Regions from separate parts of the Streptomyces sp. NBC_01428 genome, predicted to be linked through region 1. Evidence: riboswitches for the same ligand, from Rfam matches in the RefSeq annotation. Region 1 holds a riboswitch; the other holds the start of a gene.
What was found. A riboswitch is a leader RNA that binds a small molecule or an ion and turns the genes downstream of it on or off. The one in region 1 is predicted to bind glycine.

Region 1 (11,068 bases):
TCGGGAAGCTGGGCGTAGACGACATCGCCGAGCGCGTTGGCCGCGAACTCGGTGATGCCCACGGTCGCGACGCCGTCCTCGGCGACGGACAGCCACTCGTGCTCCTTGCTGTAGCGGAGCTGCTGGGGGTTGCTCATGGCCTGAATTCTCCTGTACGCGGGGGAGTGCTGATGAAAGGGGGAGTCCGTCACCCGGACGAGCCCGTCCGGGGGTGCCGTCCGGCGCCGCGGAGAGCCGCGACGCCCGTGGTCCGTGCGGGCCGGTGTCACGGCCTGCCGGTGCGGACCAGTGTCACTTCCGGCGCTTGTAGAAGGGCAGCGCCACGACCTCGTAGGGCTCGTGGGTGCCCCGGATGTCCACACCGACACCGGTGGTGCCCGGCGCGGCGTGCGCGGCGTCGACGTACGCCATCGCGATCGGCTTGCCCAGCGTGGGCGACGGGGCGCCCGAGGTGATCTCTCCGACGACCTGGCCGCCGGAGACCACCGGGTACCCGGCGCGCGGCACGCGACGCCCCTCGGCGACGAGGCCGACCAGGACCCGCGGCGGGTTCTGCTCGGCGCCCTCGGCGGCCTCCTGGAGCGCGGCGCGTCCCACGAAGTCGCCCTCCTTCTCGAACTTCACGACCCGTCCGAGGCCGGCGTCGAAGGGGGTCAGCGAGGTCGTCAGCTCGTGCCCGTACAGCGGCATGCCCGCCTCCAGGCGCAGCGTGTCGCGGCAGGACAGGCCGCACGGGATCAGCCCGACGGGGGTGCCCGCGTCGGTCAGCGCCTGCCACACCTTCTCGGCGTCGGAGGGCGCGACGAACAGTTCGAAACCGTCCTCGCCCGTGTAGCCGGTGCGGGCGATCAGCGCCGGCACACCGGCGACGGTGCCCGGCAGCCCCGCGTAGTACTTCAGGCCGTCCAGGTCCGCGTCGGTGAGCGACGCGAGGATGCCGGGGGACTCGGGTCCCTGCACGGCGATCAGGGCGTACGCGTCACGGTCGTCGCGCACCACCGCGTCGAAACCGGCGGCGCGTGCGGTCAGCGCGTCCAGCACCACCTGGGCGTTGGAGGCGTTCGCTACGACCATGAACTCGTGCTCGGCGAGCCGGTAGACGATCAGGTCGTCCAGGATGCCGCCGTCCTCCTGGCAGATCATCGTGTAGCGGGCACGGCCGACGCCCACGGTGGCGATGTTGCCGACCAGCGCGAAGGCGAGGAGCTCGGCGGCCTGCGGGCCGGTGACGGTGATCTCGCCCATGTGCGAGAGGTCGAAGAGGCCGGCCTTCGTGCGGACGGCGAGGTGCTCGTCGCGCTCCGAGCCGTAGCGCAGCGGCATGTCCCAGCCGGCGAAGTCGGTCATCGTCGCGCCCAGCGAGCGGTGCAGGGCGTCGAGCGCGGTGAGGCGGGGGGTGGTGCTGCTCATCGGTGGGGCTCCCAAGGCATGACGGCGAGGTCGTTCCTCCCCATCTGTCATCGGAACCTGAGAGGTTCATCACGACCCCGCGAAACGGTGGTCCTGATTTGCACCTTGGGTGGAGCCACGGAGAGCGGCCCGCTTTTCAGATGTGCCTCGCCCGCGCGGTAACGGGGCCTGAGAGATTCAAGGGAGGGACTTGCTCCTTCGGCGCCCGGGTACACGTACCCAGGACTCTCCCGCGCGGATTCAAGCGGCCGGTATGCAGTTGGCGCGGCCATCATTGCACGCCCCGTCCGATCAGGGCAGTCCGCATCTGTAACCGTGCTGTGGCAGTCCGCGCACCGAAACGGGAAGCGCCGCGCATTACCTTCTCTTTACACTCGACGGGGATGGGACTCCACATCCAAGGGGAGGACGGCCACGGTGAACAGGACCACGGTGTACGCGACGACCTCGGGTCTCGCGCTGCCCGAGCAGACCGGCGCACCGGCCCGGGAGGCGTGCGGCCCGCTCCCGGCGGCCGTCGTCCGAGACCTGAGGGACCGTGCCGGGCACAGCCCGCACGGTCTGCGCTTCGGCACCCGCGACCTCGTCGTGGTCACCGGACTGCCCGGCAGCGGCAAGTCGACCCTGATGCGGCGGGCGGTCGAGGGCACGCGCGTCGACTCGCAGGACACCCGCGACCGTTGGGACGGCCGGATGGCCCGCCTGCTGCCGTACGCGGTCTACCGCCCCCTGGTCCGCCTCGCGCACTACGCCGGCCTGCGCCGGGCGCTGCGCGGCGACGGCGGAGTCGTCGTGCACGACTGCGGCACCCAGGCCTGGGTGCGCCGCTGGCTCGGCCGCGCGGCGCGCCGCCGGGGAGGCGCGCTGCACCTGCTGCTGCTCGACGTCACGCCGGACACCGCGCTGGACGGCCAGCGCGAGCGCGGCCGGGGCGTCTCGCGCTACGCGTTCGCCCGCCACCGCGGCGCGGTCGCCCGGCTGCTGCGCTCCGTGGAGCGCGGTGACGTTCCCGAGGGCTGCGGTTCCGCGGTCCTCATCGACCGGGAGGCGGCCGACGTGCTGCGCAGGATCGACTTCGGCCACTGACCGGCCGTGTCGTCCCATTAACCTTTCCAGCCGGAACAGTGGTTCGAAGCAGGCGGTAGAGACAGATGGACTTCCCGGCACAGGCACACCCCCATCCGCACGGCGGCTGGCCCGGCAACGAGCTGGAGGAGGTGCTGTCCGCCGCCCTCGGCATGGGCGGAGCCGCCTCGGCGGGCGCCCGCATCGTCGAGGTGCTCGGCCGCAGCTTCGTCTGGGTGCCGCTGCCCAGCGGCGGCGGCCCCGACAGCGGCCCGCTCGATCTGCCCACGATGGAGCTCGAAGGCCAGGTGTACGTGCCCGTCTTCAGCTCGGAGGAGCAGTTCCGGCAGGTCACCGGCGGCCACATGTCGTTCACCATCGCGCCCGCCGCGGAGTTCGCCCGCGGACTCCCGCCGCAGGTCGGCATCGCGGTGAACCCGGACGGCGTGGTCGGCGTGCCCCTGCCGCCGATCGCCGTCGCCGAACTCTGCCGGGCCGGGCGGACCCCGCTGGACGGACCGGCGAGCGGCGGCCGGGTGCGGCTCTTCGAACCGGACTGGCAGGAGGACCCGGTGGACTTCCTCGCCGCGGCCTCCGCCGAGTTCGCCGGCACCGGCGTCGTGCTGAGCGCCCGCCGCTGCCTGGCCAGCATCGAGGGCGACGCCCCGGTCATGTTCATCGGCGTCGAACTCTCCCTGTGGGAGGGCGAGGCCCGCACCCTCCCCCTCGACGCCCTCGGCCGGGCCCTCGGCCGCGTCCCGATGAACATCCCGGTGAACCTGGTCCTCCTCGACGTGACCCAGGACCCGGTGGGCGACTGGATGCGCGCCCAGGTCCGGCCCTTCTACCAGGCAGGTCACTGAACGGCCGTCCGTCGTGACGGAAAGGAGCACGCGACGGCGTCCCCCGGCGGAGGACGTTCGCCGCATAAGCTGGTTTCATGGCCCGGTCGAGGTGTTGACGCACGTTCTCACCGACGCCTGAGGCGTATTGGATGAGTTCGTCGTGATTTGTTCGCGAAGGGGCGGTTGAAGGGTGAGCGCGTCGGGCACGGCCGCGGCCGGGCAGGTCGAGCACATGCTGCGCCAGGTGACGCCCGGGCGTTACGACGCCTACGAGGCGCTCCTTCGCGCGCTCGCGACCCCCTCGTCCGGCCAGGTGTGGATGCTCCTCTGGCACGGCCAGTCCGGCTCCCCGGACGCCCAGTACGGCAACATGCAGGTGGACGGCTTCGGTTACGCGCCCTGTGTCACCTCCGCCCAGGAGCTGTCGGCCAGCGGCTGGAACCGCTCGTACGAGGTCGTCGACAGCCTGGACGTGGCCCGCACCCTCTACCCCGACCACTTCGGTCTCTGGCTGAATCCGCACGCTCCCGGTGGCGGCCTCGGCATCCCCTGGCTCGATCTGCGCCGGATCGCCACCGGCCTGGAACGCCAGCCCGCGGGCCCGCTCCGGCTCTCCGAACCCGGCATCGAGATCCCGCAGTTCTACGCCCTGATCACCCAGAACGCGCATCTCACCCCGGCCGTGCGTTCGTTGCGCCGGGCCTGGGTCCAGCCCGCGCTCGGGGCGCCGTACCTCGCCATCGGCCTCGACGTGTACGACACCTCGCCGCCCGCCGTCGACTCGGTGCGGGCGATGATGCAGCAGTCGATCGGGGCCGTCCCGGAGGGGCTGCCCGTCTCGACGGTCGCGATGTCCGACGCGTTCGACCCGGTCGCGATGTGGCTGCGCGCCAACGCCCGGCCGTTCTACGACCGCGAGGCCCACGCGGCGCCCGCGCAGGCCCCGGTGGCGGGCGGCTACGGCTATCCGCCGGCCCGCGGCGGCTACTGAGGCCGTCCCGCATCGCGGACCGGTCGTACGATCGTGCGAGTGCTGCTGGCATCATGACCTCGCGCACGGCCTTCCATTGCCGTACGCACGATGGTGCTGACCTGCGGGGGAGCAGGCGCATGGGGTGGTTGTCCCGGTTCGGGACCGTTTGAGGCCAAAAGGATCAGCGTGGACCCTTCACGCCCAACTGCCCCTCGTCCGGCTCGCGTTACCCACTGTTCGGATAACGGAATCCCCCTACAAGCATCACGGTTGCGCATACTTTCTCCATGAGACCTGGCACGTGATCGTGGCGGCACTGAAGACTCGCCCATCAGACACGGGGTCATCGATTCCGTGAGCGAGTGCAAGTCGAACGATCAGCCGGGTCATCGGGCCGCATCATCTGCGGCCGGCTTCCCGGCGAGCAAGTGAACCAAGCCGCAGACAGCGGCAGGCGTAGGCCGGTCACCACCGGCGAGAAGGGTCGGGTCACTGTGACCGCACCGATCGAGACCACCGGGGCGGCGACGGAAGTTCAGCCAGAGGCTGTGCTCGCCGGAGTCGACAAGGGGCAGATCGAGGGTCGTTCCCTGGGACAGATCGCCTGGACGCGCTTCAAGCGCGACAGAGTGGCGGTCGCCGGCGGTGTCATCGTCGTGCTGCTCATCCTGCTGGCCGTGCTCGCCCGGCCCGTCCAGGCGATGTTCGGGCTGGACCCGAACGCCTTCCACCAGGACCTGATCGACCCCAACACCTCGCTGCCCAAGGGCGGGTTCGGCGGAATGAGCTGGGATCACCCGCTCGGCGTCGACCCGAAGTTCGGGCGCGACATCGCCACCCGTGTCCTCGAGGGCTCCTGGGTCTCCCTGGTGGTCGCCTTCGGCGCCACCATCCTGTCGAACGTGATCGGCGCGATCCTCGGCGTCGTCGCGGGCTACTACGGCGGGCGCGTCGACGCGGTCATCAGCCGCCTGATGGACACGTTCCTCGCCTTCCCCCTCCTGCTCTTCGCGATCGCCATCTCCGCCACCCTGCAGGGCGGCGCGTTCGGCCTCGAAGGGCTCCCGCTCCACCTGAGCGTGCTGATCTTCGTGATCGGCTTCTTCAACTGGCCCTACCTGGGCCGTATCGTCCGAGGCCAGACGCTCGCCCTGCGTGAGCGGGAGTTCGTGGACGCCTCCCGGGGCATGGGGGCCAGGGGCCCGTACATCCTGTTCCGGGAACTGCTGCCCAACCTGGTCGGCCCGATCATCGTCTACTCGACGCTGCTCATCCCGACCAACATCCTCTTCGAGGCGTCCCTGAGCTTCCTCGGGGTCGGCATCCAGCCCCCGCAGGCGTCCTGGGGCGGCATGCTCCGTGAAGCGGTCACCTATTACGAGGTCGACCCGCAGTTCATGATCGTGCCCGGCCTCGCCATCTTCGTGACCGTCCTCGCCTTCAACCTGCTGGGCGACGGTCTCCGCGACGCTCTCGACCCGCGCAGTCGCTGATGCCTGACGCGCACCGAGAGATCCACAAGTTTCCGACAATGGAGGGGAACCCGCCCATCATGCGAAGGTCAGCGCTGGCCGCAATTGCGGCCATCGGCTCCGCGAGTCTGCTCGTTGCAGGCTGCAGCAAGGCCGATGACAACAAGAACACCGACAACACGAAGTCAGCTGGGGCCAACGCAGCGACCACGGACGTCGTCAACGCCTCCACCCAGAAGGGGGGCACGGTCACGTACGAGTACTCCGACGTGCCGGACTCCTTCGACCCGGGCAACACGTACTACGCGTACATGTACAACCTCTCGCGTCTGTACGCCCGCCCGCTGATGACGTTCCAGCCCGGCGCCGGCGAGAAGGGCAACACCCTTGTCCCCGACCTCGCCGCGAGCAAGGGTGTCCCGAGCGACGGCGGCAAGACCTGGACGTACAAGCTGCGTTCGGGCCTGAAGTACCAGGACGGCACCGCCATCACGTCCAAGGACGTGAAGTACGCCGTCGAGCGCTCGAACTTCGCGCGTGACGTCCTCTCCCTCGGCCCGAACTACTTCCAGCAGTTCCTCGTGGGCGGCGACAAGTACAAGGGTCCCTACAAGGACAAGAGCGGCAAGGGCCTCTCCTCCATCGAGACCCCGGACGACACCACCGTCGTCTTCCACCTGAAGACCGCGTTCCAGGAGTTCGACTACCTGGTGGCCTCGCCGCAGACCGCTCCGGTCCCGCAGGCGAAGGACAACGGCGTCGACTACGTCAAGAACATCGTGTCCTCGGGCTCGTACAAGTTCCAGAGCTACTCGGACGGCAAGCAGGCCGTCCTCGTGCGCAACGACAACTGGGACGCGAAGACCGACCCGCTGCGCAAGCAGTACCCCGAGAAGATCGTCGTCAACCTGAAGGTCAACGCCGAGACGATCGACAAGGACGTCCTCGCGGGCGACGCGATCGACCTCGGTGGCGGTGGCGTCCAGGCCGCGACCCAGGCGCAGCTGCTCAGCTCGGCCGACAAGAAGGCCGGCACGGACAACACCTACGGTGGCCGACTCGTCTACATGGCGATCAACACCAAGGTGAAGCCGTTCGACAAGGTCGAGTGCCGCAAGGCCGTGCAGTTCGCGATCGACAAGGTCTCGGTGCAGACCGCCGAGGGCGGCCCGGTCCGTGGCGACATCGCCTCCACGGTCCTTCCGCCGGACATCCCGGGCTACAGCAAGTCGGACGTCTACGCGTCCGCGGGCAGCAAGGGTGACGCGGCCAAGGCCAAGGACCAGCTCAAGGCCTGTGGCAAGACGTCGATCAACACGAACATCTCCGCGCGCAGCGACCGCCCGCAGGAGATCGACGCGGCCACCGCGATCATCAACTCGCTGAAGAAGGTCGGCATCAACGCCAGCCTGAAGCAGTACCCGTCGGGCAAGTACTTCACCGACTACGCGGGTGTCCCGAAGTTCACCGAGAAGAACAACATCGGTCTGATCATGATGCAGTGGGGTGCCGACTGGCCCTCCGGCTACGGCTTCCAGCAGCAGATCCTGAACGGCAGCGCGATCGGCGCCTCGGGTAACACCAACCTGTCGCAGTACGACAACAAGGACGTCAACGCGCTGCTCGAGAAGGCCATCGGCACGCAGGACGACGCCGCGCGCAACGGCATCTACACCGAGATCGACAAGAAGACCATGGACGACGCCGTCCTCGTCCCGCTGACGTACTTCAAGGTGCTCCTGGCCCGCCCGAAGTACGCCACGAACCTGGTCTCCACGGCTGCCTTCAGCGGCCAGTACGACTACCTCAACATCGGCACCACGAAGAAGTAGTAGCCCCGGAAGGCAGGTGAAGGCATTGGTGCCCGCGGGCTCAGCCCGCGGGCACCAGCGCCGATCCCCGTGATCTCGTACATCCTCCGTCGGACGGCAGCGGCAGCGATCCTGCTCCTGGTCGTCTCCGCGGTCACCTTCGCCATCTTCTTCCTGCTCCCCAGACTGGCCGGTCAGACCCCCGACCAGCTGGCTCAGCAGTACATCGGGAAGAGCCCGTCGAAGGCCGACATTCTCGCGGTCAAGCACAACCTCGGTCTGGACCAGCCCGTCTACGTCCAGTACTGGCACTTCATCAAGGGGATCGTCAGCGGCGCTACCTATGACCTCGGCCCCACCACGGCACACTGCAGCGCGCCGTGCTTCGGGTACTCCTTCAAGACCCACCAGGCGGTCTGGCCGGAGCTGACCTCCCGCCTTCCGATCACGCTTTCCCTCGCCGGCGGCGCCGCGGTGCTGTGGCTGGTGTCCGGTGTGGCCATCGGCGTGGTCTCCGCGCTGAAGCCCCGCTCGATCTTCGACCGCACCTTCATGGGCGTCGCGCTCGCCGGTGTCTCGCTGCCCATGTTCTTCACGGGCAACCTGGCGCTGCTGCTCTTCGCCTACCAGTGGCCGATCTTCGGCACCACGTACGTGCCGCTCACCGAGAACCCGGCGCAGTGGGCCAACACCCTCTTCCCGGCGTGGTGTTCACTCGCTCTGCTGTACTCCGCCATCTACGCCCGGCTCACCCGCTCGGGCATGCTGGAGACGATGAACGAGGACTTCATCCGCACGGCCCGTGCCAAGGGCCTGCGCGAGGGCAGGGTCGTGGTCCGGCACGGACTGCGCGCCGCCCTCACCCCGATCATCACCGTCTTCGGCATGGACCTCGGTCTGCTGCTCGGCGGTGCCGTGATCACCGAGACCGTGTTCTCCCTGCACGGTGTCGGGCAGTACGCGGTGCAGGGCATCACCGACAACGACCTGCCGAAGATCCTCGGCGTTACGCTCCTCGCCGCCTTCTTCGTCGTCATCGCAAATCTCCTGGTGGACCTGCTGTACGCAGCCGCCGACCCGCGGGTGAGGCTCTCGTGACCGAACTGTCCAAGACCGGCGCCGCGGTCGGCGAGCCCGTCTCCTCCCCCTCGAACGCCCCGCGCTCCTTCCTCGAAGTGCGCGACCTCAAGGTGCACTTCCCGACCGACGACGGTCTGGTCAAGTCCGTCGACGGCCTGACCTTCTCGGTGGAGAAGGGCAAGACCCTCTCCATCGTGGGCGAGTCCGGCTCCGGCAAGTCCGTCACCTCGCTGGCGATCATGGGCCTGCACCGGCTCGGCGCACGCGGCAAGAACGTCCAGATGTCCGGCGAGATCTGGCTGGACGGCAAGGAACTGGTCAACGCCGACCCGGACGAGGTGCGCAAGCTCCGCGGCCGCGAGATGGCGATGATCTTCCAGGACCCGCTGTCCGCGATGCACCCGTACTACACGATCGGCAACCAGATCGTGGAGGCGTACCGCGTCCACCACAAGGTCGACAAGAAGACCGCCCGCCGGCGGGCGATCGAGATGCTCGACCGTGTGGGCATCCCCGAGCCGGCCAAGCGCGCCGACAGCTACCCGCACGAGTTCTCCGGCGGTATGCGGCAGCGCGCGATGATCGCCATGGCGCTCGTCAACAACCCCGAGCTGCTCATAGCGGACGAGCCGACGACCGCCCTCGACGTCACCGTCCAGGCGCAGATCCTCGACCTCATCCGCGATCTGCAGAAGGAGTTCGGCTCCGCGGTCGTCCTCATCACCCACGACCTCGGCGTGGTCGCCGAGATCGCCGACGAGGTGCTGGTGATGTACGGCGGCCGCTGCGTGGAGCGCGGCACCGTCGAGCGGATCTTCGAGCAGCCGCAGCACCCCTACACCTGGGGTCTGCTCGGCTCGATGCCGCGGATCGACCGCGAGACCTCCGACCGGCTCATCCCGGTCAAGGGCCAGCCGCCGAGCCTCATCAACGTCCCGTCGGGCTGCGCCTTCCACCCGCGCTGCCCGTACGCGGACCTGCCCAAGGGCGATGTCACCCGTACCGTGCGCCCCGAACTGCAGCTGATCGGCAGCGGCCACTACACCGCCTGCCACCTCTCGCAGGAGGACCGCACGCGGATCTGGACCGAAGAGATTGCGCCGAAGCTGTGAGTGAGACGAAGAAGACGGACGCCGCCGACGCGGTGATCCCGCAGCAGGCAGCGGCGTCCGACGACCGCGCGGCCTCCGCGAAGTCGCTGGACGACCGCGAGGTCCTGCTGCGGGTCCAGGGCCTGAAGAAGCACTTCCCCATCCGTAAGGGTGTTCTTCAGCGCCAGGTCGCCGCGGTCAAGGCGGTCGACGGCATCGACTTCGAGGTCCGCAAGGGCGAGACGCTCGGCGTCGTCGGCGAGTCCGGCTGCGGCAAGTCGACCATGGGCCGGGTCATCACCCGCCTCCAGGACCCGACCGGCGGCAGCATCGAGTTCGAGGGCCAGGACATCACCCGGCTCAAGGCCTCGGGGATGCGTCCGCTGCGCCGCGACATCCAGATGATCTTCCAGGACCCGTACGGGTCGCTGAACCCCCGTCACACCATCGGCTCGATCGTCTCGGCGCCCTTCCGGCTGCAGAGCGTCACGCCCGAGGGCGGTGTGAAGCGGGAGGTCCAGCGGCTCCTGGAGCTGGTGGGTCTGAGCCCCGAGCACTACAACCGCTACCCGCACGAGTTCTCCGGCGGCCAGCGTCAGCGCATCGGCATCGCCCGCGCGCTCGCGCTGAAGCCGAAGCTGGTCGTGGCGGACGAGCCGGTCTCGGCCCTCGACGTGTCGATCCAGGCGCAGGTCGTGAACCTGATGGACGACCTCCAGTCCGAGCTCGGTCTCACGTACGTGATCATCGCGCACGACCTCTCCGTCGTCCGGCATGTCTCGGACCGCATCGCGGTGATGTACCTCGGCAAGATCGTCGAACTCGCCGACCGCACCTCGCTGTACGAGGCGCCGATGCACCCGTACACCAAGGCCCTGATGTCGGCCGTGCCGGTGCCGGACCCCAAGCGCCGGGGCGCCAAGAGCGAGCGGATCCTGCTCAAGGGCGACGTTCCCTCGCCGATCTCGCCGCCGAGCGGCTGCCGCTTCCACACGCGGTGCTGGAAGGCCACGGAGATCTGCAAGACGACCGAGCCGCCGCTCATCGAGCTGAGGCCCGGTCAGCAGGTCGCCTGCCACCACCCGGAGAACTTCGAGGACCAGGCTCCCCAGGACACCGTGCTGCTGTCGGCGGCGCGGGAGGCTGTCGAGCTCGTGGGCGAGGCGGTGCTCGGGGAGCAGGCCGCGGCGCCCGTCGCCGTGGCGGAGCCCGAGCCCGTGGCGGTCCCCGCCGCGAGGTCCGTGAAGCCCGCGCAGGACGACACGGTCACCGAGGCGCCCGAGGCGGCTGCGGTGTCCGAGCCGGCCGACGCGGCGGAGGA
Region 2 (11,068 bases), 4.5 Mb from region 1:
AGCCGCTCGTGCCGCCGTACACGGTGCTCGCGGTGGGGGACGGCCAGCGACTCAGCACCAGGTTCCAGGACAGCGCCGACGGGCTGTACCTGCACGCCCTGCAGGAGAACTACGGCATCCGGACCAGCATTTCCGCCGAGGACGACGTCCGGTTGTCCGCGGCACCGAGCGTGATCGTACGTACAGCAGAGCCGAGCACAGAGAAGGGCACATCGTGATCGCCGTACTGGGCCTCGTCGTGGGAGTCGTGGCTGGATTGTTGGTCCGGCCCGAGGTTCCGGCGGTTGTCGAGCCGTACCTTCCGATCGCCGTCGTCGCGGCGCTCGACGCCGTGTTCGGCGGCCTGCGCGCGATGCTCGACGGCATCTTCGACGACAAGGTCTTCGTGGTCTCGTTCCTGTCGAACGTGGTCGTCGCCGCACTGATCGTCTTCCTGGGCGACAAGTTGGGCGTGGGCGCCCAGCTCTCCACGGGTGTCGTCGTCGTCCTCGGCATCCGCATCTTCTCCAACGCCGCCGCGATCCGCCGGCACGTGTTCCGGGCGTGAGGCCGATGAGCAACGAAGACGAGACCCCCGAGAACCCGCTCCGCAGAGAGCTGCCGGACGAGGTCCCCGCCGCCGCGGAGGGCCCCGGTCCCGTGCAGCCGGAGCCGGTCGCCCGTCCGTCGTCCGCCGGTCGGCAGCGGCTGGTCAGCGGACTGTGGCCGCCGCGCGTCTCGCGCGCCCAACTCATCGTCGCCGTGCTGCTGTTCGGCCTCGGCTTCGGCCTGGCCGTCCAGGTGGCCTCCAACAGCGACGGGGACAGTGCCCTGCGTGGGGCCCGCCAGGAGGATCTCGTACGCATCCTCGATGAACTCGACAACCGCACTCAGCGTCTTGAAGACGAGAAGCAGGGACTCGAGGACCAGCGCACCGAGCTGGAGAACAGCTCGGACCAGGCCGAGGAGGCCCGCAAGCAGACGGTCGAGAAGGAGAAGCAACTCGGCATCCTCGCGGGCACCGTGGCCGCCCAGGGCCCCGGCATCACGCTGACGATCGACGACACCAAGGGGACGGTCAAGGCGGACATGCTGCTCGACGCGATCCAGGAGCTGCGCGCCGCGGGCGCGGAGGCGATCCAGGTGAACGGAGTGCGTGTGGTCGCCGGTACCTATCTGGCCGACTCCGGGAGCGGAGTGAAGGTCGACGGGAACAAGATCACCCAGCCGTATCGTTTCAAGGTCATCGGCAAGCCGCAGGATCTGGAGCCGGCGCTGAACATTCCGGGGGGTGTGGTGCAGACGCTGGAGAAGGAGCAGGCCACCGTCACGGTGGAGCGTTCGACGAAGATCGTCGTGGATGCCTTGCGACCGGCGGAGCGGCCTGACTACGCTCGGTCGTCCTCCCCGTGAGGTGGGTCGCATGAGGTCCGCCGGGCGAGGGCATGAGGTTGCGGGGGGTCGGCGCACCGAATGGGTGGTGCGTGGTGGAAACTGTCTGGTGGATACGGACGTTGTGAGGATGTCCGGGTCGACCGGTGTGTTCATTCAGTGTTCGTCCTGCCCCACGGGCGGGTCTGTTTCGGTCAAGGGGAATCGCCCGTGAAGTTGTTTGCGAAGTTGTTCGGCAAGAGCACGCGAGAGGGCAGCGGTGACAACGCGACGGCCCGCCACCGTGCACCGCGCCAGGGAGACGCGGCGGACGCCCAGAGCGGCGACCGCCCGCTGTTCCGTGACCAGGTCGGCGGTGCCGGTGGTCCCGGCGCGCCGTCTGTTGACCCTGCCCAGTCCGGCCGCATAGGTTTCGGGGAACCGTCAGCCTCAAGCTCGGGTGGAGGGTTCGCCTCCGATCCGTATGCGTCCCAAGCCCCTGGTGGGCAGCCGCGGCAGGAGGATCCGTCCATGTCGGCCCTGGTGTGTACGAGGTGCGGGAACCGGAACGCGGAGAACAGCCGGTTCTGCTCCAACTGCGGTGCCCCGCTGCGGGGCGGCGCGGAGCGCCCCTCCGAGACGACGTCCACGATCTCCATCTCGGGGATCGAGGCCTACGACGCAGAGGTGACGGGCCAGACGCCCTCGCCGATGCTCTCCCCGGAGGCGCAGGCGGCGGTCGACGCGCTGCCGCTCGGCTCGGCGCTCCTGGTGGTGCGCCGCGGCCCGAACTCGGGCAGTCGCTTCCTGCTGGACAGCGACCTGACCACGGCCGGTCGTCATCCGCAGAGCGACATTTTCCTCGACGACGTGACCGTGTCGCGCCGCCATGTGGAATTCCGTCGCGTGGCGGACGGGTCGTTCACCGTCGCCGATGTCGGCAGCCTGAACGGGACGTACGTCAACCGGGAGCGGATCGACCAGGTCGCCCTGTCGAACGGTGACGAGGTGCAGATCGGCAAGTACCGGCTGGTGTTCTACGCGAGCCAGCGGGGCGTCTGACCCTCCCCCAACTCCGTCCGGGGGGACACCGAGGGAATGTCCATGCTTCAAACACCGAGCGGCGGTGCCGGCAGCGGCACCGCCGCGGACAGTGGTCTGATGAGCATCGGCGCGGTGCTGAGCCAGCTGCGCGACGAGTTTCCCGAAGTAACCATCTCCAAGATCAGATTTCTGGAGTCGGAGGGGCTCGTCGAGCCGCGGCGGACCCCTTCGGGGTATCGCAAGTTCAGTGCGAACGACGTCGAGCGCCTCGGTCACGTCCTGCGCATGCAGCGCGACCACTATCTCCCGCTCAAGGTGATCCGCGAGCACCTGGACGCCCTGGAGCGCGGTGAGCAGGTACGTCTGCCCGCGGTGGGACGCCAGCGCGACTCCGGTGACGGAGAACCCCTCGGAGGGCTCTATGGCGAGCCCGAGGGGCCGACGGCGGCCCGAGTGGGCCGTGCGGAGCTGCTGGCCGCCGCGGAGATCGGTGAGCAGGAACTCGAGGAGTGGGAGTCGTACGGCCTGATCGGCCCCCTTCCGGGCGGTGTGTACGACGCCGAGGCGGTGACCGTCGCCGCACTCGTCGTGGAGCTGGGCCGCTTCGGGATCGAACCGCGGCATCTCCGGGCGATGAAGGCGGCGGCGGAGCGCGACGCGGGCCTGGTGGACCAGGTGGTGGCCCCGCTGCGGCGCCACCGCAACCCGCAGACCCGGGCGCACGCGGAGGCCCGGGCGAAGGAGCTGGCGGGGCTCACGGTGAAGCTCCACGCGGCCCTCGTGCAGACCGCGCTGGGCGTGCGACTTCCCTGATCGGGGCACCGGCGCCGCCGGTGGATCGGCCACCCGTTCTGTGCCCGACTACCCAAACGTCCCGAGCACGGCCTAGGGTTGCTGTGTGAACGAGCTCGATGTCGTAGGTGTCCGGGTGGAAATGCCCTCCAACCAACCGATCGTGCTTCTGCGTGAAGTGGGAGGCGACCGCTACCTCCCCATCTGGATCGGACCGGGGGAGGCGACGGCGATCGCCTTCGCCCAGCAGGGCATGGCCCCCGCACGACCGCTGACCCACGACCTGTTCAAGGACGTGCTGGAGGCTGTCGGCCAGGAGCTCACCGAAGTACGGATCACGGACCTTCGTGAGGGTGTGTTCTACGCGGAGCTCGTCTTCGCCAGCGGGGTCGAGGTCAGCGCGCGTCCCTCGGACGCCATAGCGCTCGCCCTGCGCACCGGCACGCCGATCTACGGCAGTGACGGGGTGCTGGACGACGCGGGTATCGCCATCCCGGACGAGCAGGAGGACGAGGTGGAGAAGTTCCGCGAGTTCCTCGACCAGATCTCACCCGAGGACTTCGGCACCAACAGCCAGTGAGGCCGGCGGCGCGGGAGTCACTTCGGCGGCATTTGCCCCTGGCGAGTGTGGTGTGCCGCGGCCCGCGCCGAGCGCATTCGGCTAGCCTTTCCCCGCGGTAGGACACGGCAAACCACTCCTTGGGTGATTATCACTCGGCGTGCCGAGTGTGGCGATCGTTGACGAGCCCCTGGTGACTGCCTACCGTCGTGAAGGCAGGTCTAGGACGGAGGTCGGCGTGAGAAGCAGCGGCGACGGTACGGCTGGGGGTGCTCCCGGACGCGGTCTGGGAGAGAGCGGCCCGTACCCTCCCCCAAGCTCTCGGCTCGACTCGAGCAGGGGGCAGCATGGCGGCGCGGCCGATCACGTTCCGCGGCGGCCGGCGGCAGTGTCCGACGAGGGAGGGACAGTTCCCGAGGAGGTCGGCTACCGGGGACCCACGGCGTGTGCCGCCGCGGGCATCACCTACCGCCAACTGGACTACTGGGCGCGGACCGGTCTGGTCGAGCCCAGCGTGCGTCCGGCCTACGGGTCGGGGACACAGCGGCTCTACAGCTTCCGTGACGTGGTGGTTCTGAAGATCGTCAAGCGATTCCTGGACACCGGGGTGTCGCTGCAGAACATCCGCACCACGGTTCAGCACCTGAGGGAGCGCGGTTTCCAGGACCTGGAGCGCATGACGCTGATGAGCGACGGTGCGACGGTCTACGAGTGCACCTCCCCGGACGAGGTCCACGCCCTGCTGCAGGGCGGCCAGGGCGTCTTCGGCATCGCCGTGGGCGTGGTGTGGCGGGACGTCGAGAGCGCCCTGTCGCAGCTGCACGGGGAGCGGGTGGACACCGGGGAGACGCTCCTCGCCAACAATCCCGCCGACGAGCTGGCTCGCAGACGGAACCGGGCCGTGTGACCGAAGCGCGCTTCCGATGACCTGATGCCCCGGCGTTGCCGGGGCATTGTCAGTGGCGTAGGGCAGCATCGGACATGTGAGAACCGCGCCCACGATCCTGCATCTCGACATGGATGCCTTCTTCGCCTCGGCGGAGCAGGCGTCCAAGCCGAGTCTGCGCGGGAAGGCCGTCGTCGTGGGCGGCCTCGGGCCCCGCGGGGTCGTCTCCACCGCTTCGTACGAGGCCCGGGTCTTCGGGGTGAACTCGGCGATGCCGATGGCACAGGCGCGCCGCCGGGCGCCGAACGCCGCGTATCTGGTGCCGCGCTTCGCTCTCTACAAAGAGGTCAGCGAGCAGGTGATGGGCCTGCTGCGGGCCCTGTCGCCGCTGGTGGAGCCGCTGAGCCTGGACGAGGCGTTCGTGGACCTGGAAGCGGGCGGAACGGCGTGGGACGAGCGCTCGGCACGGCTGGCCGGGGTGAAGCTGCGGGCGGACATCAGAGCTGTCACGGGGCTCACGGGATCGGTGGGGCTCGCCGCCTCCAAGATGCTGGCCAAGATCGCCTCGGAGCAGGCGAAACCCGACGGTCTGGTGCTGATCGATCCGGGCACCGAGCGCGAGCTGCTGGGGCCGATGTCCGTGCGGACCCTGCCGGGCGTCGGACCGGCGACGGGGGACCACCTGCGGCGGGCCGGGATCACCACGGTCGAGGAGATCGCCGAGGCGGGCGAGGACGAGCTCGTACGGCTGCTGGGGAAGGCCCATGGGCACGCGCTGTTCGCGATGGCGCTGGCGCGCGACGACCGGCCCGTGGTGTCCGACCGGGAGACGAAGTCGGTGTCGGTGGAGGACACGTACGACGTGGACATCCACGACCGGGTCCGGGTGGGCCTCGAGGTGGCGCGGCTCGCGGACCGCTGTGTGCGGCGGCTGCGCGGGGCGGGCCTGTCGGGCCGGACCATCGTGCTGAAGGTGCGCCGGTACGACTTCTCGACGCTGACCCGGTCCGAGACGCTGCGCGGGCCCACGGACGACCCCGGGGTCGTCCAGGAGGCCGCCGCGCGGCTGCTGGAGGGTGTGGACACGACCGGGGGCGTGCGGCTGCTCGGGGTGGGTGTCTCCGGGCTCGCCGACTACACGCAGGAGGACCTGTTCGCACAGGCGCAGGCACAGGCGCACGCGGAGGCCGTTGCCGCGGCGGAGCCGTCGGCGCAGGAGTTCGCGGAGGCGGAGCCGGACGGTCCCGAGGGCGGGAAGGAGCCGGCCGCGGAGCGACGGTGGTCCGCGGGGCACGACGTCCGGCATGCCGAGTTCGGGCACGGGTGGGTGCAGGGGAGCGGTCTGGGGCGGGTCACGGTGCGGTTCGAGACGCCGTACTCGGAGCCGGGCCGGGTGCGGACCTTCCGGACGGACGATCCTCGGCTGGAGCCGGCGGATCCGCTTCCGCTGGTGGAGCGGAGACCGGAGGAGCCGGGGCGGACGCCCGCGGACGTGGAGCCGGGGGCGTCGGGAGCCGGGGTACCGGAGGCCGACCCGACGGCCCCTGTGGTCTCAAGCCCAGGGGGCCAGGTGCCCTCGGGCTCCGTGGATCAGGTGTCCTCGGATCCCGCGAGCCGGCCGAAGTCACGGTCCGGCGGCGGCGGAGGGGCCGCCACGTCGAGTCCGTAGTGGTGGTAGAGCTGCAGTTCCTGCTCGGGGGAGAGGTGCCGGCCGACGCCGAAGTCGGGGGCGTCCTTGATCAGGGCCCGGTCGAAGGGGATGCGCAAGGTCCCCTCGACGACCTCACTGGGCTCCAGGGGGACGAACGCGTCCCGGCTGAACAGGCCGGTGCGTATGGCCGCCCATTCCGGTACCCCGGTCGCGTCGTCGAGGTAGACCTCGTCGATGGTGCCGATCTTGGTGCCCTTGCGGTCGAACGCCTTGCGGCCGATCAGGTTGCGCGGATCGATGTCGGTCTGCACGGTCCCTCCACGTGGTCGCAAACTCATCCGTAAGCAGTACATCCGTAAGCACTACAAAAGAGCACTTTCGGGCGGGCGGCCACTCGAAGGCAGGTGTCTTGTCCCCGCTGGTAGGCTGGCCAACGGCTGCTGATCCCGTGCGGGAGAGTCCTCCAGACTTCACCGGAGGCGCCGAAGGAGCAAATCCTCCCCGGAATCTCTCAGGCTCACGTACCGCACGGACGAGGTCACTCTGGAAAGCAGGGCGGGTGCCGATGGCCTCCGCCCTCACCGACGGTGAAAGCCGGGACGTCAGCGGACGGACCGGTGAAGCTCTCAGGTTGAGATGACAGAGGGGGAGGCCGTCGGGGTACCCGTGCCGGGGTACCCCTCGAAGGTCGCGTCAGACCAGGAGGCCTCCGCAATGACCGCCCCTCGCATTCCGCTCTCCGAGCTCGAACAGGGAATCCCCTTCGAGCAGCGCCACATCGGGCCCGACTCCGAAGCCCGGGCCAAGATGCTCGCGCAGGTCGGATACGGCTCGCTCGACGAGCTGACGGCCGCCGCGGTGCCGGACGTGATCAAGAACGCCGAGGCCCTGAAGCTGCCGGCCGCGCGCACCGAGGCCGACGTGCTGGCCGAGCTGCGTTCGCTCGCGGACCGCAACCAGGTGCTCGGCTCGATGATCGGCCTCGGTTACTACGGCACGTTCACGCCGCCGGTGATCCTGCGCAACGTCATGGAGAACCCGGCCTGGTACACGGCGTACACGCCGTACCAGCCGGAGATCTCGCAGGGCCGGCTCGAGGCGCTGCTGAACTTCCAGACCGTCGTCGCCGAGCTGACCGGTCTGCCCACCTCGGGCGCCTCGCTGCTCGACGAGGGCACCGCCGCCGCCGAGGCGATGGCGCTGTCCCGCCGCATGGGCAAGAACAAGAAGGGCCTCTTCCTGGTCGACGCGGACGCGCTGCCGCAGACCATCGCGGTCATCCAGACCCGCGCCGAGCCGACCGGCGTCGAGGTCGTCGTCGCCGACCTCGCCGAGGGCATCCCGGCCGACCTGGCCGGGCGCGAGATCAACGGCGTGCTCGTCCAGTACCCGGGTGCCTCCGGTGCCGTACGTGACATCAAGCCGCTCATCGAGCAGGCGCACGCGCTGGGCGCGGTCGTCACCGTCGCCGCCGACCTGCTCGCCCTCACGCTGCTCACCTCGCCCGGCGAGCTCGACGCGGACATCGCCGTCGGCACGACGCAGCGCTTCGGTGTCCCGATGGGCTTCGGCGGACCGCACGCCGGCTACATGGCGGTACGCGAGAAGTTCGCCCGCAGCCTCCCCGGCCGCCTCGTCGGTGTGTCCGTGGACGCCGACGGGCACAAGGCGTACCGCCTCGCCCTCCAGACGCGTGAGCAGCACATCCGTCGCGAGAAGGCGACCAGCAACATCTGCACGGCCCAGGTGCTCCTCGCCGTGATGGCCGGCATGTACGCCGTGTACCACGGCCCCGACGGGCTGCGGACCATCGCGCGCCGCACGCACCGCTACGCCACGGTGCTCGCCGCCGGGCTCACCGCCGGCGGAGTCGAGGTCGTGCACGGCGCGTACTTCGACACGCTCACCGTGCGGGTCCCGGGCCGCGCCGCCGCCGTCGTGGAGCGCGCCCGCGACCTCGGCGTCAACGTCCACGGGGCGGACGCCGACCATGTGTCGATCTCCTGCGACGAGACGACCACGCGCGCGCAGCTCGCCGCCGTGTGGACCGCGTTCGGCGTCGAGGGCGATGTCGAGGCGCTGGACGCGAGCGCGCAGGACACGTTGCCAGCCGCGCTGCTGCGCACCGACGACTACCTCACGCACCCGGTGTTCCACCAGCACCGCTCCGAGACCGCGATGCTGCGCTACCTGCGGAAGCTCTCCGACCGCGACTACGCGCTCGACCGCGGCATGATCCCGCTGGGCTCCTGCACGATGAAGCTCAACGCGACCACGGAGATGGAGCCGGTCACCTGGCCCGAGTTCGGGCAGATGCACCCCTTCGCGCCCGCCGAGCAGGCCCAGGGCTACCTCACGCTCATCCACGAGCTGGAGGACCAGCTCGCCGAGGTCACCGGGTACGACAAGGTGTCGCTGCAGCCCAACGCCGGTTCGCAGGGCGAGCTGGCCGGTCTGCTGGCCGTCCGCGGCTACCACCGCGCCAACGGCGACGACCAGCGCACCATCTGTCTCATCCCGTCCTCCGCCCACGGCACCAACGCCGCGAGCGCCGTGATGGCCGGAATGAAGGTCGTCGTCGTGAAGACGGCCGACGACGGCGAAATCGACGTCGAGGACCTGCGCGCCAAGATCGAGCAGTACCGCGACGAGCTGTCGGTGCTGATGATCACCTACCCCTCGACGCACGGTGTGTTCGAGGAGCACGTCGCCGACATCTGCGCCCAGGTGCACGAGGCCGGCGGCCAGGTCTACGTCGACGGCGCCAACCTGAACGCCCTGGTGGGTCTCGCCAAGCCGGGCCACTTCGGCGGCGACGTCTCGCACCTCAACCTGCACAAGACGTTCTGCATCCCGCACGGCGGCGGCGGTCCCGGCGTCGGCCCGGTCGGCGTGCGCGCGCACCTGGCGCCGTACCTGCCGAACCACCCGCTGCAGCCCGAGGCCGGCCCCGAGACGGGCGTCGGTCCGATCTCCGCCGCGCCGTGGGGTTCCGCGGGCATCCTGCCCATCTCCTGGTCGTACGTCCGGCTGATGGGCGGCGAGGGTCTCAAGCGCGCCACACAGGTGGCCGTGCTGTCCGCGAACTACGTGGCCAAGCGCCTGGAGCCGCACTACCCGGTGCTGTACACCGGCCCCGGCGGACTGGTCGCGCACGAGTGCATCATCGACCTGCGCCCGCTGACCAAGGCGACCGGCGTCAGCGTGGACGACATCGCCAAGCGCCTGATCGACTACGGCTTCCACGCGCCGACGATGTCGTTCCCGGTGGCCGGCACTCTGATGATCGAGCCGACCGAGTCCGAGGACCTCGGCGAGCTGGACCGGTTCTGCGACGCGATGATCGCGATCCGCGCGGAGATCGAGAAGGTCGGCTCCGGCGAGTGGGCCGTCGACGACAACCCGCTGCGGGGGGCGCCGCACACGGCCGCCGCGCTCGGCGGTGACTGGGAGCACGCGTACAGCCGCGAGGAGGCCGTGTTCCCCGCCGGTGTCTCGGCAGCGGACAAGTACTGGCCGCCGGTCCGCCGGATCGACCAGGCCTACGGCGACCGGAACCTCGTCTGCTCCTGCCCGCCGCTGGACGCCTACGAGGACTGATCGGCACACCGAACGCGGGTGGTCACCCGCAGTGACCACCCGCGGAGATGCGTCGGGGCCGGTTCGGAGAGTACGTCTCCGGGCCGGCCCCTCGTCTGTCTGGGCGGCCCTGTCGGGGCCGCCCGGGTGTGCGGGTCAGGCAGCGGTCATTACCGCGGCGCCGCCCAGCGGGCGGTGCGGGGCGATGATCCGGCCGTCCGGCAGGAGCTCACCGGTGTCCTCGAAGAGGAGAACGCCGTTGCACAGCAGGCTCCATCCCTGTTCCGGGTGATGCGCCACGAGACGGGCGGACTCCCGGTCGGCGGACGCGGCTGACGGGCACGGTGGCTGGTGCTGGCACATGGGTGGGATCTTTCGCTGGGTCGAGAGGTCAGTGATGGATGTGGTGTCTGTCCCGCGGCTCGAAGTACTCATGGCCGCCCCCCGTTGGTGTGTGGTCTGGAACCCAGTGTTGCCCCACGGGCGTCGATCCGCAGGGATTTGACGGCACCGCTTCTCACAGGTTGATGACGCATCACCCGTGCGGACGGTTCATCCCAACTGCAGTACCTCTTCGGGTGGTTCGAGGTGACCGAATAGGGCTAGTCCGGTCGGGTCGGGAGGGCGTCCTCCCTCGTACGAGCGTTGTGGAGCCCCGATGAGCGGGCCGGTGGTCCGGGGTCGTGACAGCGCTGTGCCCCGCGGCCGGCCGTCGGCCGCGGGGCACGGTGGTCGTCGGGTCAGGCGGGTGAGCCGAGCAGCGGTCCGGGAGTGACGGGGGTGACCCGGTGGGTGAGCACCGGGAGGAGTTCGGCGACGCGGTGCGGGCGGTGCGCGGCGATGCCGGGAGGGGCGGGGGCCAGGGGGACGAGGAGGTCGGTGGCGGCCGGATGGCCGTCGGCGCCGTCGGCCGTGATGTCGCCGTGCAGCCAGAGGGTCAGCATGTACAGCTCGGGTACGGACAACAGACGTGCCTGGTAGGGCTGGTGCATGGCTTCGGCCTGTCGCAGGGCGTGTTCCGTGGCGGCGATGTAAGGCCCCTCGAAGAAGCGCGAGAAGGCCCAGCCGTCCGGCGTCAGCATGGTGTCGGCGGCTGCCACCGCGCGGTCCCCGCTGCGGAGCAGGAACCGCCACCCCGCGAGCCGGGTGGTGGACGCGCCCGCGGGCGTGATGCGGTCCAGGACATGGACGGGCAGCGGGAGTTCGG

Region 2: linked by a shared signal. The riboswitch ahead of gcvP (aminomethyl-transferring glycine dehydrogenase) and the one ahead of gcvT (glycine cleavage system aminomethyltransferase GcvT) in region 1 are both predicted to bind glycine.

What each region holds. Positions count from the first base shown of each region.
Region 1 is NZ_CP109499.1:3,083,255-3,094,322, reverse strand. It holds gene gcvH (glycine cleavage system protein GcvH) at 1-137, opposite strand, end outside; gene gcvT (glycine cleavage system aminomethyltransferase GcvT) at 292-1,410, opposite strand; glycine riboswitch at 1,445-1,556, opposite strand; glycine riboswitch at 1,557-1,653, opposite strand; gene OG406_RS13245 (AAA family ATPase) at 1,828-2,496, shown strand; gene OG406_RS13240 (enhanced serine sensitivity protein SseB) at 2,562-3,338, shown strand; gene OG406_RS13235 (enhanced serine sensitivity protein SseB C-terminal domain-containing protein) at 3,511-4,311, shown strand; gene OG406_RS13230 (ABC transporter permease) at 4,788-5,786, shown strand; gene OG406_RS13225 (ABC transporter substrate-binding protein) at 5,846-7,597, shown strand; gene OG406_RS13220 (ABC transporter permease) at 7,667-8,674, shown strand; gene OG406_RS13215 (ABC transporter ATP-binding protein) at 8,671-9,768, shown strand; gene OG406_RS13210 (ABC transporter ATP-binding protein) at 9,765-11,068, shown strand, end outside.
Region 2 is NZ_CP109499.1:7,612,516-7,623,583, forward strand. It holds gene OG406_RS33005 (DUF881 domain-containing protein) at 1-218, shown strand, start outside; gene OG406_RS33010 (small basic family protein) at 215-547, shown strand; gene OG406_RS33015 (DUF881 domain-containing protein) at 553-1,392, shown strand; gene OG406_RS33020 (FHA domain-containing protein) at 1,453-2,412, shown strand; gene ftsR (transcriptional regulator FtsR) at 2,455-3,207, shown strand; gene OG406_RS33030 (bifunctional nuclease family protein) at 3,293-3,766, shown strand; gene OG406_RS33035 (MerR family transcriptional regulator) at 3,984-4,652, shown strand; gene OG406_RS33040 (DNA polymerase IV) at 4,729-6,300, shown strand; gene OG406_RS33045 (PRC-barrel domain-containing protein) at 6,222-6,593, opposite strand; glycine riboswitch at 6,724-6,819, shown strand; gene gcvP (aminomethyl-transferring glycine dehydrogenase) at 6,997-9,882, shown strand; gene OG406_RS33055 (DUF5999 family protein) at 10,018-10,224, opposite strand; gene OG406_RS33060 (hypothetical protein) at 10,602-11,068, opposite strand, start outside.